Regions from separate parts of the Paenibacillus sp. S25 genome, predicted to be linked through region 3. Evidence: riboswitches for the same ligand, from Rfam matches in the RefSeq annotation. Region 3 holds a riboswitch; each other region holds the start of a gene.
What was found. Region 3 has a riboswitch for glycine ahead of KAI37_RS20075 (alanine/glycine:cation symporter family protein). Riboswitches for the same ligand answer to the same signal wherever they lie in the genome.
Positions count from the first base shown of each region.

Region 1: linked by a shared signal. The riboswitch ahead of sdaAB (L-serine ammonia-lyase, iron-sulfur-dependent subunit beta) and the one ahead of KAI37_RS20075 (alanine/glycine:cation symporter family protein) in region 3 are both predicted to bind glycine.
Region 2: linked by a shared signal. The riboswitch ahead of gcvT (glycine cleavage system aminomethyltransferase GcvT) and the one ahead of KAI37_RS20075 (alanine/glycine:cation symporter family protein) in region 3 are both predicted to bind glycine.

Region 1 covers NZ_CP073683.1:454,479-459,222, forward strand. Annotated here, with positions in the region: gene KAI37_RS02040 (Ig-like domain-containing protein) at 1-1,532, shown strand, start outside; gene sdaAA (L-serine ammonia-lyase, iron-sulfur-dependent, subunit alpha) at 1,605-2,504, opposite strand; gene sdaAB (L-serine ammonia-lyase, iron-sulfur-dependent subunit beta) at 2,494-3,183, opposite strand; glycine riboswitch at 3,396-3,511, opposite strand; gene KAI37_RS02055 (DUF6359 domain-containing protein) at 3,726-4,744, shown strand, end outside.
Region 2 covers NZ_CP073683.1:4,433,641-4,438,384, forward strand. Annotated here, with positions in the region: gene gcvH (glycine cleavage system protein GcvH) at 358-756, opposite strand; glycine riboswitch at 1,151-1,249, shown strand; gene gcvT (glycine cleavage system aminomethyltransferase GcvT) at 1,426-2,526, shown strand; gene gcvPA (aminomethyl-transferring glycine dehydrogenase subunit GcvPA) at 2,653-4,008, shown strand; gene gcvPB (aminomethyl-transferring glycine dehydrogenase subunit GcvPB) at 4,005-4,744, shown strand, end outside.
Region 3 covers NZ_CP073683.1:4,596,292-4,601,035, reverse strand. Annotated here, with positions in the region: gene KAI37_RS20080 (glycoside hydrolase family 1 protein) at 1-1,030, shown strand, start outside; glycine riboswitch at 1,199-1,275, shown strand; glycine riboswitch at 1,294-1,388, shown strand; gene KAI37_RS20075 (alanine/glycine:cation symporter family protein) at 1,548-2,966, shown strand; gene KAI37_RS20070 (iron-containing alcohol dehydrogenase) at 3,024-4,196, opposite strand; gene KAI37_RS20065 (carbohydrate ABC transporter permease) at 4,359-4,744, opposite strand, start outside.

The DNA of each region.
Region 1 (4,744 bases), 1.8 Mb from region 3:
GCACGATGTCCGCTACGATTTCGGTGGATGTTGATCAAACGAACAAGCTGAAAGCCAGCGAATCCAATATTTTTCTCCGTCTGGATGAATCTAAAAAAATACAAGTTTCTGCCGTTTATCCGGATGGGACGGTAACGGATATCACAGATAAAGCTACTTGGACATCAAGCGATGAAAAAATTGCGACTGTGAATAAGGGAACGATTATGGCGATTGGAGCGGGTTCGGCTACGGTGACCGCTAAGTATGGAGATAAGACCGTTTCGATCAAGACAGATGTTGAAACCTCCAGATATCTGGATTTGAGTGAGGACAAGCTGAGCCTGAATGCCAAGGAATCCAAAAAGCTCAAGCTGACCGCAACGTATGTAACAGGTACGGAAGAAGATATCACAAGTAAGGCAGAGTGGAAGTCCAGCAATGAAGATATCGCTTTTGTCAGTGCGGGAGAAGTCACGGGTTATAAAACAGGTGAGGCTACGATCACCGCTTCTTATGGTGGCAAAACAGTTACAGCTACGGTATCCGTAAATGTACCCGGTGATCTGTCTCTTTCCTCCAAAACGGCAACGATTGATATTGATGAGGACTATACTGCAACTTTGACGGCTACTTATGCGGATGGGCGTAAGGAAGATGTAACACAGGATGCAGAATGGGCTTCAAGCGCAGAAGATATTGCTTCTGTGTCCAAAGGAACGATTACGGGTAAATCCGCTGGTAAAGCGGTTATTACAGCGACCTATAATGGCAAAAAACTGACGATTAACGTACAAGTAGGCCTTGTAGACCGTCTGGAAACTGACTCGCGTGTAATTGCGCTTGGTGCTCAGGAAACGAAGCAGCTGAAAGTAACAGGAGTTAAGAGTGGCGGTACAAAAACAGATGTAACCAAGGACGCCACCTGGACAACTAGCAATGTAAAAGTGGTTGAAGTTAGCGAAGGCTTGATCAAAGCGAATGGTAGCGGCAAGGCAACGGTGACTGCTTCATATGGCAAGCAAAACATTACGTTTACGGTAGAAGTGGACGTAGCGCAAAAGATTGAAGCGGATGCAATCGCGCTATCGCTCAAATCTGGAGATCAAAAAACCATCGCGATTGTGGTTAAATCGAATGATGGTAAAGAAAAGGACGTTACGGCCCAAGCTGAATGGAAAACGTCTAATTACAAGGTAGCCACTGTTAAAAAGGGTCAGGTTACCGCAGTCAGCTACGGTAAAGCTAACATTCAGGCGAAGTTCGGTGGGAAGGTGATCAGCGTGCCCGTGGATGTTGATACGCTTAAATACCTGCAAACAGACGAAGTTGCTTTGAATTTGAAGGCAGGACAGCTGGCCAAGGTTACGGCTACAGCCACGTATAAGGATGAGTCGGAGAAGGATGTTTCCAAACCGGCTGTCTGGTCCTCGTCCAGAATTGTTGTTGCGACCGTCAAAGACGGTAACATTAAGGCACAGGGCAAGGGCAAAGCTGTAATTACTGTGAAATATGCAGGTAAAATGACGAAGGTACAGGTAACCGTTCAGTAAAACAAAAGAGCAAGCATACGTCCAAGGACGATATGCTTGCTCTTTTATTTTAAGGAGGCTACCGCTTATAAATTATGACTTATCCTTCTTGGTCGGTGTGTTGCGTGTAAGTGATTCGGTCAAACGCTTGCCAGTCGGCGTCTGGGCCAAGCCGCCTTTGGCGGTCTCGCGGTGCTTCGACGGCATCGCACTGCCGACTTCAAGCATCACGTCGATGACTTCGTCAGACGGAATAGCGCTGCGCACACCCGCCAAAGCCATGTCCGCTGCGGCAAGCGCAGTCACGGCTCCCAGCCCATTGCGCACGATGCACGGAATCTCCACGAGTCCGGCGACGGGGTCGCAAATCAGGCCGAGCGTGTTCTTAAGAGCGAGACCCACGGCGTGAACAGCCTGTTCAGGCGTACCACCGCGCAGCTCGACCATAGCGCCAGCGGCCATCCCGATAGCTGAGCCAATCTCAGCCTGACAGCCTCCCTCCGCGCCAGAAATGAAGGAGTTGTTGGCGATCACGTAGCCAATGGCTCCAGCGGCGAACAGACCGTTCACCATATGCTCATCATCCCAGCCGAACCGCTCCTGCGCACTGATGAACACACCAGGGATAACCCCGCATGAGCCTGCGGTAGGCGTGGCGACAATGCGACCCATGGATGCATTAACCTCCGACACGGAGAGGGCATAAGCCATGGCGAGCGCGGAGGCATCACCGGAGCAGGTTTCTCCTGCCCGCAGATACTCGGCTAGGCGCTTGCCGTCACCGCCCGTCAATCCACTGCGGGATACGGTGTCTTGTGTCTGACCGCGATGAACGGCTTCCTTCATGACTTCATAATAATCAGACATTTGGCGAAAGATTTCTTCCTCCGTTGTATTCGTCTCTTGTACCTGCTCTTGAATCATCAAGCGGCCAATTGTGGTGGATTCTTCAGCGCATAAAGCGCTGATTTCATGCAGATGGCTAAACCGCATCGGATTCAGCTCCTTTTTTCAAATTAATCATCTTAATTTCATACATATGAGGTAAAGAACGCAGTTCCGCAATCAGTTCAGCTGGAGCAGAACTGTCCGTTTCAATGGCGGTGAGTGCTTCACCATCCCGGCCTTTGCGATCTACGTGCATATAGGCAATGTTAATGTGGGCCGCGCCCAGCGCTGAAGTTATCGCGCCCAATGTACCGGGCTTATCCGAGTGGAGAAGCACCAGCGTAGGCAGCTCCCCGGTCAGATTGACCCGGAATTCGTTAAGCTGCTGGACATGGATGCTGCCGCCGCCGATGGAGGAGCCCAACAGTGTGCGCTGATCCTCGCCCTTCCACAGCTCGAAACGGACAGTGTTCGGATGAGGCGCGGGGAGTCCGCTGACGGCGAATTCCACGGCCATCCCGGCTTGCTCCGCCCATTGCTCGGCATCCGGAATCCGGTGATCGTCCGTATCGTAATTAAGCAGCCCTGCGATGAGCGCCAGGTCTGTACCGTGTCCTTTATACGTATCGGCAAAGGAGCCGTACAGTGTCATACGGGCACGGTCAGGCTGCGTCCCGAGCCAGTGCCGTGCAACGCGTGCGAGCCGTACCGCGCCTGCGGTGTGTGAGCTGGAAGGTCCGGTCATGGCCGGACCGATAATGGAAAATACATCTTTGAAACGCATGGTGTGGCCCCCTGTATGTTCTAATACCATACTATATGGTATTTCCGCGTCTTTGCGCGGTTATGACGGTTCCTAATGCTGACGCACAATGTGAGCACAAAAAAGGACAGGATAAGGAAGTTTCCCTTATCTCTGTCCTCGTTACCTGAGAGTTTCGTGCGGTGTTCTTACCGCCTTTACCCCTTGGGTGGCTTGCGCTCTCTCCAGAGTTGCGTCAGATGACGATACATGGACCTGAGAGATTATCCGTCAGCCGGGTGCTGACGCCTTGCTCCTTCGGTGCCGCCAGAGTGTAGGCTCCCTGGACAGACTCTCCCGTCATCTTCATTCGCGTATACCGTTCTACATGTCTTTCTTAGCGTAATGTATGGCGTGCTCGGTGTCAATCACAGGTTTAATTTTTACATAAACAGGTGCGTTCCCAATAAAAAAGATTAAAATTTACATAATTATGGATGAAACCAGGAAGGAATTAGAAGATTGGCGGCTAATCTGATAAAGGACAAGTATATTTATGGAAATCATAGGAGGGATATTGACGTATGGTAAAAGGCTTGCGATTCACAGGTTCACGCTTAAAAGGGATGCTGCATCTAGCAGCGATCGTATCACTGCTGATCGGGATCTTCGTTCCATTCGGTCAGGTCAAGGCAGAGGGAGCATTGACAGTAGCCGAAGCACTTCAGCGCCAAGGCAGTGAAGGTACGGTGACGGTGGAAGGTTACATCGTCGGACATGCTACCGGATCGAAAACGGCTAATTTTTCTTCCCCGTTTGCGAATGATTTTAACGTACTGATTGCCGATCAGGCAAATGAACGTAATACGTCTAATCTGTTGGATGTACAGCTGACTTCAGCGTACAGAGGGCAATATGGGCTATCAGGCCATCCTGAGCTGATCGGCAGCAAAATTCGTGTGACGGGTACACTCGGCGCCTACAATAATTTTGGTGGAGTGAAAAGCCCAAGCGCTGTTGAACTGGTGAACGGAAGCGAGCCGGGTGAACCAGGTGAACCTGGCAACCCGGGTCAACCCGGTACTACATTGCCGGATGGAAAAGGCAAAAAGGTGCTGTTCGATAATACGCACGCACAGACCGCTGGTGCAGCAGATTGGGTCATTGAAGGCGCCTTCTCCGACTTTGCCAATGGACTGCGTAATGTAGGCTTTACGGTAGACCAATTGAACCGTCCCATTCCTTTTACTTATGGAGAGCAGGCCATAACATATGACAAGTTGCGCCAATATGATGTGTTCATTATTGGTGAAGCGAATGTTGCCTTTAAGGCATCCGAGCAGGCTGCCCTGCTGCAATACGTGAATAACGGGGGGAGCGTTTTCTTCATCTCCGATCATTATAATGCGGACCGTAACAAAAACCGTTGGGATTCCTCCGAGGTTATGAATGGCTACCGTCGTGGAGCCTATACTAATCCGGCCAAAGGCATGACTGCAGAAGAAGCTGCATCACCGGCGATGCAAGGATTAACAAGCTCCGATTGGCTGGCGACCAACTTTGGCGTTCGTTTCCGTTACAATGCGCTCGGTGACGTGAATGC
Region 2 (4,744 bases), 160 kb from region 3:
TAAGCATCACTACCTTTTCTTAAAATTCATACTAAATGACAGCGCTATCTTCATCAACGAAATGAAAACGTACTTTCGTCATGAACGTTGATGACAACATTTAAATTTAAATTATCCGGGAAGGTATTATACCTGCATAATTCTTCTTAATATGACCTGTAGCTATAGAAATTAGTCGAAAAACCGTGCTGGATTATGTATGATTCTTATATGGGGACAACCCTCTAAATCAGAATAAAACACGTAATTACGTTTGCAAAAAGACAAAAAAATAGCCGCTATGTTAAATCATAGCGACTATTTTATACAATAATCGAGCAGACAAATAACCCTCTTACTCCATACTACAATGCTCCATTACTGCCCATCGGAAATCAACTGCTCATACTGGTCCGCAGACAGTAGCTTGCCCAAGGCTTCCTCCACCTCTTTATCCATCTCTACTTCGATCATCCAACCTTTGTCATAGGGAGATTCATTCACTAGCTCAGGCGTACTTTCCAGCGTTTCATTCACTTTTAATATGGTTCCCGTCACCGGAGCAAAAAGGTCGGATACCGTCTTCACCGATTCAATCGTACCGATCTCCGCTCCCTGCTCAATCGTTGCTCCCGCCTCAGGTAATTCTACAAAAACAATATCACCCAGTTGATGCTGTGCAAAGTCTGTAATACCAATCCGCACCGTTCCATTCTCTGTCCGCTGAACCCACTCATGTTCGTCTGTATACCAAAGTTGCTGCTTCACTTCACCCATTCTGTTCCCCTCACTTCCATATGAATAAAATCGCTTTTGCTCACCTGTATTAGACAGGTTAAGATTATGACAACAAGAACACTCATGTCAATAATACTAACAAAAATACTTCATATCACCTCATATAGCGTACTATATAAAAAAATGATAGCTTATAACAAACGCTTACATATCCTTATTTATATATTAAATGTTTTTTCTATTATTTTTGATGACATTTTTATTGACATTTTGAATGAATTTGCGTATTAATGGGTTATAGCAAATGCTTTGGGAAACACACCGACAACTGCAAACGCGGATGAACGCGGAGGGAGAGACTGCCAAAAAGATTCGCATAGCTGTTGCCGCTTGTGAGACATAAGTGCACGCGAATCGGATCAAGTTGTTATCTGCAAAGCCAGGTAATATACCGTTGATCCCGAAGGTAGCGCCGAAGGAGTAAACCTGCATTGCAGGTGAATCTCTCAGGCAAAAGGACCTCTGCCGGACGCATCTCTGGAGAGCATTCGCTATTGGAGCGGATCACCCAAGGGGAAACCCGGTACATACCGGGGTAACTTTCTGGTATCAAGGACAGAGCTGAAAAAAGAGTGTAGACTGCCGTCTATACGTTTTTTTCGGCCTGTCTTTTTTGTTTAGCCGATCACACCGGATAGGAGTGGAATAATGACTAATTTGCGAAAAACACCGCTATATTCGTCCTACGGGACGCAGTCTGGGGTTCGTTGTATTGACTTTGGCGGCTGGGAGCTCCCGGTTCAGTTTAGCGGCATTCAAAAGGAGCATGAGGCCGTCCGGCAACGTGCGGGTTTATTCGATGTATCGCATATGGGCGAATTTTTGGTTGAAGGCAAAGAGGCCGAAGCTTTTCTGCAAAGGGTGACCACGAATGATGTCAGCCAGTTGGAACCAGGTCAGGCACAATATTCACTCCTGTGTTACCCCGATGGAGGTGTAGTAGACGACCTACTTGTTTACTGCAAAGGACCGGAACGCTACATGCTCGTTGTGAACGCATCCAACATCGATAAGGATTGGGATTGGCTAATTCGTCATATGCCTGCATCCGTTCACATGGAGAATATGTCTGATGCGATAGCATTGCTGGCGTTGCAAGGACCGGAAGCAGCACGTATTGCCGCAGCCGTGGCAGATACGGACATTACGAATCTGGCATCTTTCCGCTTCCATGAGAATGTGCCATTGTTCGGAGCAAAAGCACTTGTCTCACGAACCGGATATACGGGCGAAGACGGTTTTGAATTTTATGTACCTGCTGCGGAAGCACCAGCCGTATGGGAGGGTTTGCTTCGTTCCGGTGAGTCGTATGGGCTGATTCCCGCTGGACTTGGTGCTCGGGATACACTACGCTTTGAGGCACGATTGCCGCTGTACGGTCAGGAGTTATCTGCCACGATTTCACCACTCGAAGCTGGTCTAGGTTTCTTCGTCAAGCTGAATAAAGGAGATTTTATCGGTAGAGAAGCACTGCAACGTCAGAAAGAACAAGGGATTCCTCGCAAATTGATCGGGCTGGAAATGATTGATCGCGGTATCCCACGCGCCCATTACCCAGTATTCGCAGAAGGACAACACATTGGTGAGGTTACAACGGGGACTCAGTCGCCCACCTTGAAGCGTAATCTGGGCCTCGCCTTGGTGGACAGTCGTTTTAGCGCCCTCTCTACACCGTTGGAGGTTGAGATTCGTGGCAAACGCCTGCGTGCCGAGGTGGTGGCAGCACCCTTTTATAGACGCCCGCGCTGATCTTAAACTCTTTTTATTTCTATAAAGCAAACATGTCAGATATGAACTTCTGGTTTTTTCATCTCACACACTTTTTTATTAGCTAATTTACGTTTGAAATTTGCTTTTCGAAAGGAGCCAGAACCTATGAAGCAGCATCGTTATCTCCCTATGACTGAACAGGATCAAACCGAAATGCTACGTGTGGTCGGTGTATCATCCATTGATGATTTATTCAGTGACATTCCAGAGGCCATTCGATATCAAGGGGAACTGCCTCTTTCTTCTCGACTCGATGAGAAAGCCTTAACCCGCCACTTGGCTGAGCTGGCCGGACACAACGCCAATACAGACACACATGCCAGCTTCCTTGGCGCAGGAATTTATGATCATCATATTCCGTCCGTCATCCAGCACATCACTTCACGCTCGGAATTCTATACAGCCTACACCCCCTATCAGCCGGAAGTAAGCCAAGGCGAGCTACAAGCCATTTTCGAGTTTCAGTCGTATATTTGCGAATTGACGGGCATGGCTGTAGCTAATGCCAGCATGTACGACGGAGCGACTGCACTGGCTGAAGCGGGCTCACTGTCCGCCGCAGCTACCCGCCGTAAACAGCTTATCGTATCAAGGTCCGTCCATCCGGAGGCACGTCAGGTATTGGCAGCCTATGCACGCGGATTGGATTTGGACATCGTGGAGATCGGCTGTTCGGACGGCGTAACGGATGTTGATGCGTTAGCGGCAGCCGTATCGGAACAGACCGCGGCTGTTTTGGTCCAAAGCCCCAACTTTTTCGGAGCCGTGGAAAACCTGAAGCCGATGGCTGACCTCATCCATACGCACAAAGGTCTTTTGGTCGTCAGTGCCAATCCACTAGCACTTGGCTTGCTGGAAACACCCGGCAAACAGGGCGCGGATATTGTGGTAGGAGACGCGCAGCCACTTGGTATCTCCTCTTCTCTCGGCGGTCCGACCTGTGGATACTTTGCCGTTTCTCAGGCACATATGCGCCGTATCCCCGGCCGTATTGTGGGTCAGACCACAGACCGCAACGGTAAGCGCGGCTTCGTGCTGACCTTGCAAGCGCGGGAACAGCATATCCGCCGCGAAAAGGCCACCTCTAACATTTGCTCCAACCAAGCGTTGCTAGCTTTATCTGCATCTGTATACTTGTCTGTCATGGGTAGACAGGGGATCAAGGAAGTAGCGGAGCTAAATTTGCATAAAAGCCGTTATGCTTTAGAGCAATTGCTGAGCTTGAAGGGCGTAACTGTCTCGTTTAACGCACCGACGTTTAACGAGTTTGCCCTTAGACTGCCTGAGGGTACAGATATGAGCAAACTCCAGGCCGAGCTGCTAGCTGCTGGATTTATCGCTGGCTACGATTTGGGCCGGGACTATGAGGAACTTGCTGGTCACATGTTGATTGCCGTGACGGAGCAAAGAACCAAAGAAGAGATTGACCAATTTGTACACACCTTGGGGGGATTGCTATGACACACACCGGACAGGATCAGAAACAAGGGCTGTTGAAGGAACACGATCAAGCGCTCATTTTTGAATTGAGCCGTCCGGGTCGCATCGCCTATTCCCTTCCCGAGTGCGATGTTCCCCGTCGCCCGGTGGCAGAGCTTTTGCCAGATTATGCGCTGCGTAGCGAACCTGCGGCATTACCCGAGGTATACGAAGTAGACGTTATTCGGCATTATACCGCCTTGTCCCGGCGTAATTTCGGTGTGGACAACGGATTTTATCCGCTCGGCTCCTGTACGATGAAATACAATCCGAAGGTGAATGAGGATGTCGCCCGATATACAGGCTTCGCCAAAATCCATCCATATCAGCCAGAGGAGAGCATCCAGGGTGCCATGGAGCTGCTGCATACGCTCCAAAATGATTTGGCTGCGTTAACTGGCATGGATGCCGTCACGCTTCAGCCCGCCGCGGGCGCCCATGGCGAATGGACCGGGCTGATGATGATTCGCTCATACCACGAAGCACGTGGTGAGCGACGTACCAAGGTGCTCGTGCCGGATTCCTCGCACGGAACGAACCCCGCCAGCGCAACCGTCGCGGGCTTCGAAACAGTCACCCTCCCCTCCACCCCTGAGGGGCTGGTGGATCTGGATGCGCTGCGTCAAGCCGTAGGCAACGACACCGCGGCGCTCATGCTGACCAACCCGAACACGCTTGGGCTGTTCGAGAAGCAAATCACTGACATTGCTGCCATCGT
Region 3 (4,744 bases):
ATTGTCACATTATGAGACACCGCTGGGTTTGACTCAGAAGTATAATGGCTGGCTGGGTCGTGAAGTTATACAGCACTACGTAAATTATGCCGAAACTGTGTTCACGCGTTATAAGGATAAAGTAAAATACTGGCTGACCTTTAATGAAATCAACGTAATGACCATGAGTCCGTTTACCGGTGGCGGGGTGGTCATTGACCGTGTAGAAAACAAACAACAAGCGATATATCAAGCACTGCATCATCAATTTGTAGCTAGTGCACTGGCGACCAAACGGGGACATGAGATCATCCCGGGCGCTCAGATCGGCTGTATGTTGGCTCGTTTGGAAAGCTATCCACATACGTGTAACCCAGAGGATATACTGAAAGCCCAGCATGAAAATCAGATGAACCTGTTCTTTACGGATGTGCATGCCCGTGGGGAATATTCCAACTACATGAATCGTTATTTTGAAGAAAATAATGTTGTTATACACACAGAACCAGGCGATGCCGAAATTTTAAAAAATAACACGGTCGATTATATCTCATTCAGCTACTACATGACCTTGACCGTTTCTGCAGGTCCAGAAGGTGAGAAAGCAGCAGGAAACCTGATTGGTGGCGTGAAAAATCCATATTTACAGTCCTCTGACTGGGGATGGCAAATTGATCCGATCGGTCTGCGTGTTACACTGAACACGTTATATGACCGCTACCAAAAGCCGCTGTTCATCGTGGAAAATGGCCTAGGTGCTTATGATAAGGTAGAAGAAGACGGTTCTGTGCATGACACATATCGTATTGATTACTTGCGTCAGCATATTGTTCAAATGAAGGAAGCGATTGCCGACGGTGTTGATCTGCTTGGCTACACCAGCTGGGGTCCTATCGACCTTGTGAGCATGTCTACTTCCGAAATGTCCAAGCGCTACGGATTTATTTACGTTGATCTGGATGATGACGGTAACGGAACGCTCAAACGCTCCAAAAAGGACTCATTTAACTGGTATAAAAATGTGATAGCAACCAATGGTGAAGAATTGTAATACTATATCGTCTCGGGCGGGTATAGCAGAGGACATCCTAAGGATGCAATCTGCTGTACCCGCTTTTTTGATAGACACAATAATAATATTTCAGCGGGCTTCACAAACTTTTCACTTGTAATAAGCTGAAAGTTTTCTGTATAATAAATAAAAATTTCATATGTCTGGTTGATGTTTGCGGGAGATGGAACGAAAGTTCCGACCGAAGGGGCAAAACTCTCAGGTGCTTAGGCTGATTACAGCAACAAGCGGGGACCGTAAACGGACAGAACTCTGGAGAGACCCTTAATTGGGCGCCGAAGGTGCACCGCAGAGAATATCTGCTTAAACTCTCAGGCAAAAGGACAGAGACGCGAATAACCTGTGACAGGGAATGCCCTAGGCTTTTTTATAAGCTATTAGAGGCAGAAACCTGCACAAGATGGTTGTATTTTTTCGTGCCTTTAACCTCTCCAGGAGTCGAATCAGCGGATTTGACTCTTTTTTGTTTTCTAATATGCTGGAGGAGCGGGTTGAAATGAATTTGGTACATGTGTTAGAAGCGATTAGCAGTTGGATATGGGGGGCGCCTCTCATCATTCTTGTCATGGGAACGGGGTTGTGGCTGACCATACGTTTGAAGATGCTGCAGGTATTCCGCCTGCCCCTGGCGATCAAGCTGATCGGTAAGGCACCGAATGAAGGCAGCGGGGATGTAAGTAGTTTTGCGGCTTTGAGTACAGCGTTGGCGGCTACAGTTGGCACAGGAAGTATTGTCGGCGTAGCGACAGCCATTAAGCTGGGCGGGCCGGGTGCCTTGTTCTGGATGGTCGTTGCAGCCTTTTTTGGGATGGCGACGAAATATGCGGAAGGTGTACTTGCGGTAAAATACCGGGTGAAGGATCGGAATGGGCAATTTTCCGGCGGCCCGATGTATTATATTGAGAAAGGTCTGGGACGCCGTTTTAAACCGCTGGCGATGCTGTTTGCTTTTTCGGGCATGCTGGTAGCGTTGTTCGGGATTGGAACGTTTCCGCAGGTCAAAGCGATTGTATCTTCGACTGAAAACAGTTTTGGCGTTCCGCCCATTGTAACAGCACTGATTATTGCTATCCTTACAGGACTTGTTACTATTGGAGGACTCAAAAGCATTGCCAAGGTATCGACGAAGGTCGTTCCTTTTAAAACAGGCTTGTACGTACTGATCTGTCTCATCGTACTGATTCGGTTTGCTGACCAACTTCCTGCTGCAATTGCGCTGGTGCTCCATTCGGCATTTTCAACTACATCTGCAACGGGCGGATTTGCCGGAGCTACGATTATGCTAGCGATGCGAAGTGGGGTAGCCAGAGGTATTTTTGCCAATGAGGCCGGATTGGGAAGCGCACCGATTGCAGCTGCAGCTGCCAAAACTAATTGGCCTGCGGAGCAAGGGCTAATTTCCATGACAGGCGTGTTTATTGATACGATGGTTATTTGTGTGATGACCGGGTTGACGCTACTGGTTAGTGGTGTGTGGAGCGGGCCAACCGACGCGGGCCTGATGACTCAGCAAGCATTTTCCAGCGCATTCCCGCTGGGGGCAGAACTACTCACAATCATTCTGATTATGTTCGCGTTCACCACCATGCTCGGCTGGAACTATTACGGGGAACGCTGTGTTGAATATTTGCTTGGGGTCAAGTGGATTAAGCCATATCGTTATCTGTTCATCGTACTGGTTGCCGGGGGTGCGTTCATTAAATTGGATGCGATTTGGCTGCTGGCAGATATATTTAACGCAATGATGGCTTTCCCGAACCTGATTGCACTGCTCGGCTTATCAGGAATTGTAGTCGCAGAAACCCGAACCTATATGGATTCTCTGAATTCTAGTAAGAAAAAGGGCATTCTTGCAGGTGCCAGTGTAGGGGCAGCTATTCAAGTAGAAGAAAAAGGGCAAACGGTTAATTCATAAATTCCAAAAGGGAGTGCCCTCAGCCATCACAGGCTTGAGGACACTCCCTTTTGAATGTTATAACGATGCGTGCAAAATAGCTGAAATATCTTCTTGATTCAGCTTTTTATAATTACCGAAGCCTCCGTATTCCATTTCACGGGCTGCAATGTTTGCGACTTTTTCCAATTGCTCATCATTAATATTGTAATCGGCCAGGGTGGAAGGGGCACCGAGACTTGTCCAGAATGCCCTCAGGCGATCAATCCCCTCCAAAGCAATTTCCTTATCCGTTTTACCAGTGGTATCTAAATCAAACATGCTGAGCATCAGCCGCTTCATGCGTGCAGCATCCTGATCCACCGTATGTCTCATCCAGTTGGGGAACAGGATCGCCAGACCGCCAGCATGAGGAATATCATATACAGCGGATAGTGCATGTTCAATCGTATGCGAAGCCCAGTCCCCGAAGTAGCCCATTTGCAGTGTTCCGTTAAGGGCAATCGTTCCGGCATATAAAATCGTTTCACGATGCTCGTAGTTGTGCAAATCTTCCAGCAGCTTAGGTGCAGTTTCGATCACGGTTTGCAGCACGGAAAAGCACATACGATCTTGCAACGGTGTGTTTTTAACATTGTGAAAATATTGTTCAAACACATGGCTCATCATATCCACCATGCCATATACCGTCTGATCACGTGGCACAGAGAAGGTGTTTTTTGGGTCCAGAATCGAGAATTTCGGATGCGTCACCGCGCTGCCCCATACGTATTTTTCGTTCGTTTCCCAGTTGGTGATAACAGAATCCGGATTCATTTCTGATCCGGTGGCGGCGAGTGTGAGGATGGTGCCGAATGGCAGAGCCTCGGTCGGCATGTGCTTTTTGTTGATAATATCCCACACATCGCCGTCATATTCAGCCCCTGCTGCGATGGCTTTGGTGCAATCAATAACGCTTCCACCGCCTACAGCAAGTAAGAAGTCGATTTTTTCATTTCGGCAAATGTCGATACCCTTCTTAACGGTGGACAAGCGCGGATTCGGTTCTACACCGGACATTTCATGAATGTTGAGATGTAGCGGTTCTAACGCGTTTAATACCTGGTCATACAGACCATTTCGTTTGACACTTCCACCTCCGTATACCAGCAAAATGTTTTTGCCGTAATTGAGCAGCTCCTGCTGCAGTTCTTCAATTTGATTGTCTCCAAAAATTAATTTGGTGGGGTTATAATATGTGAATTTGTTCATCTGGTAAGTTCCCCTCAGTTCATAGTTCATAGTTCATAGTTCATGTTCAAATCGTAAATCGCTTAACCTGATTTCCTGTTGGATACCTAACTTCATCATGTAAGCTATTTGAAATGACGATTAACCATTATACATGAAATGAATAAGGGGATTCAAGTAAATCTAATCTTTGACCGCTCCGGCGGCAAGATCGGAAATAAACTGGCGGCTAATGAAAAGAAATAAAATAATAAGTGGAAGTACAGCCAGCAGGGTGCCCGCAATGACCATCGCATAATCCGTATTGTAAATCCCGTTTAATTGTGACAGTGCAATCTGGAGCGTGAATTTACGCTCATCCGTTAAGACGATTAGCGGCCATAAATAATCATTCCAGGCTCCTATAAAGGTAAACGCGCCGAGAAAAGCGAACGCAGGACGTAGAATAGGCAGTGCTACATTCAAGTACAGTCGAAAAAAGCTGCATCCGTCCATCCGGCCCGCATCCAGCAGTTCCTTTGGAATGGATTCTTCCGCATATTGACGAATCCAGAAAATGCCGAAGGCAT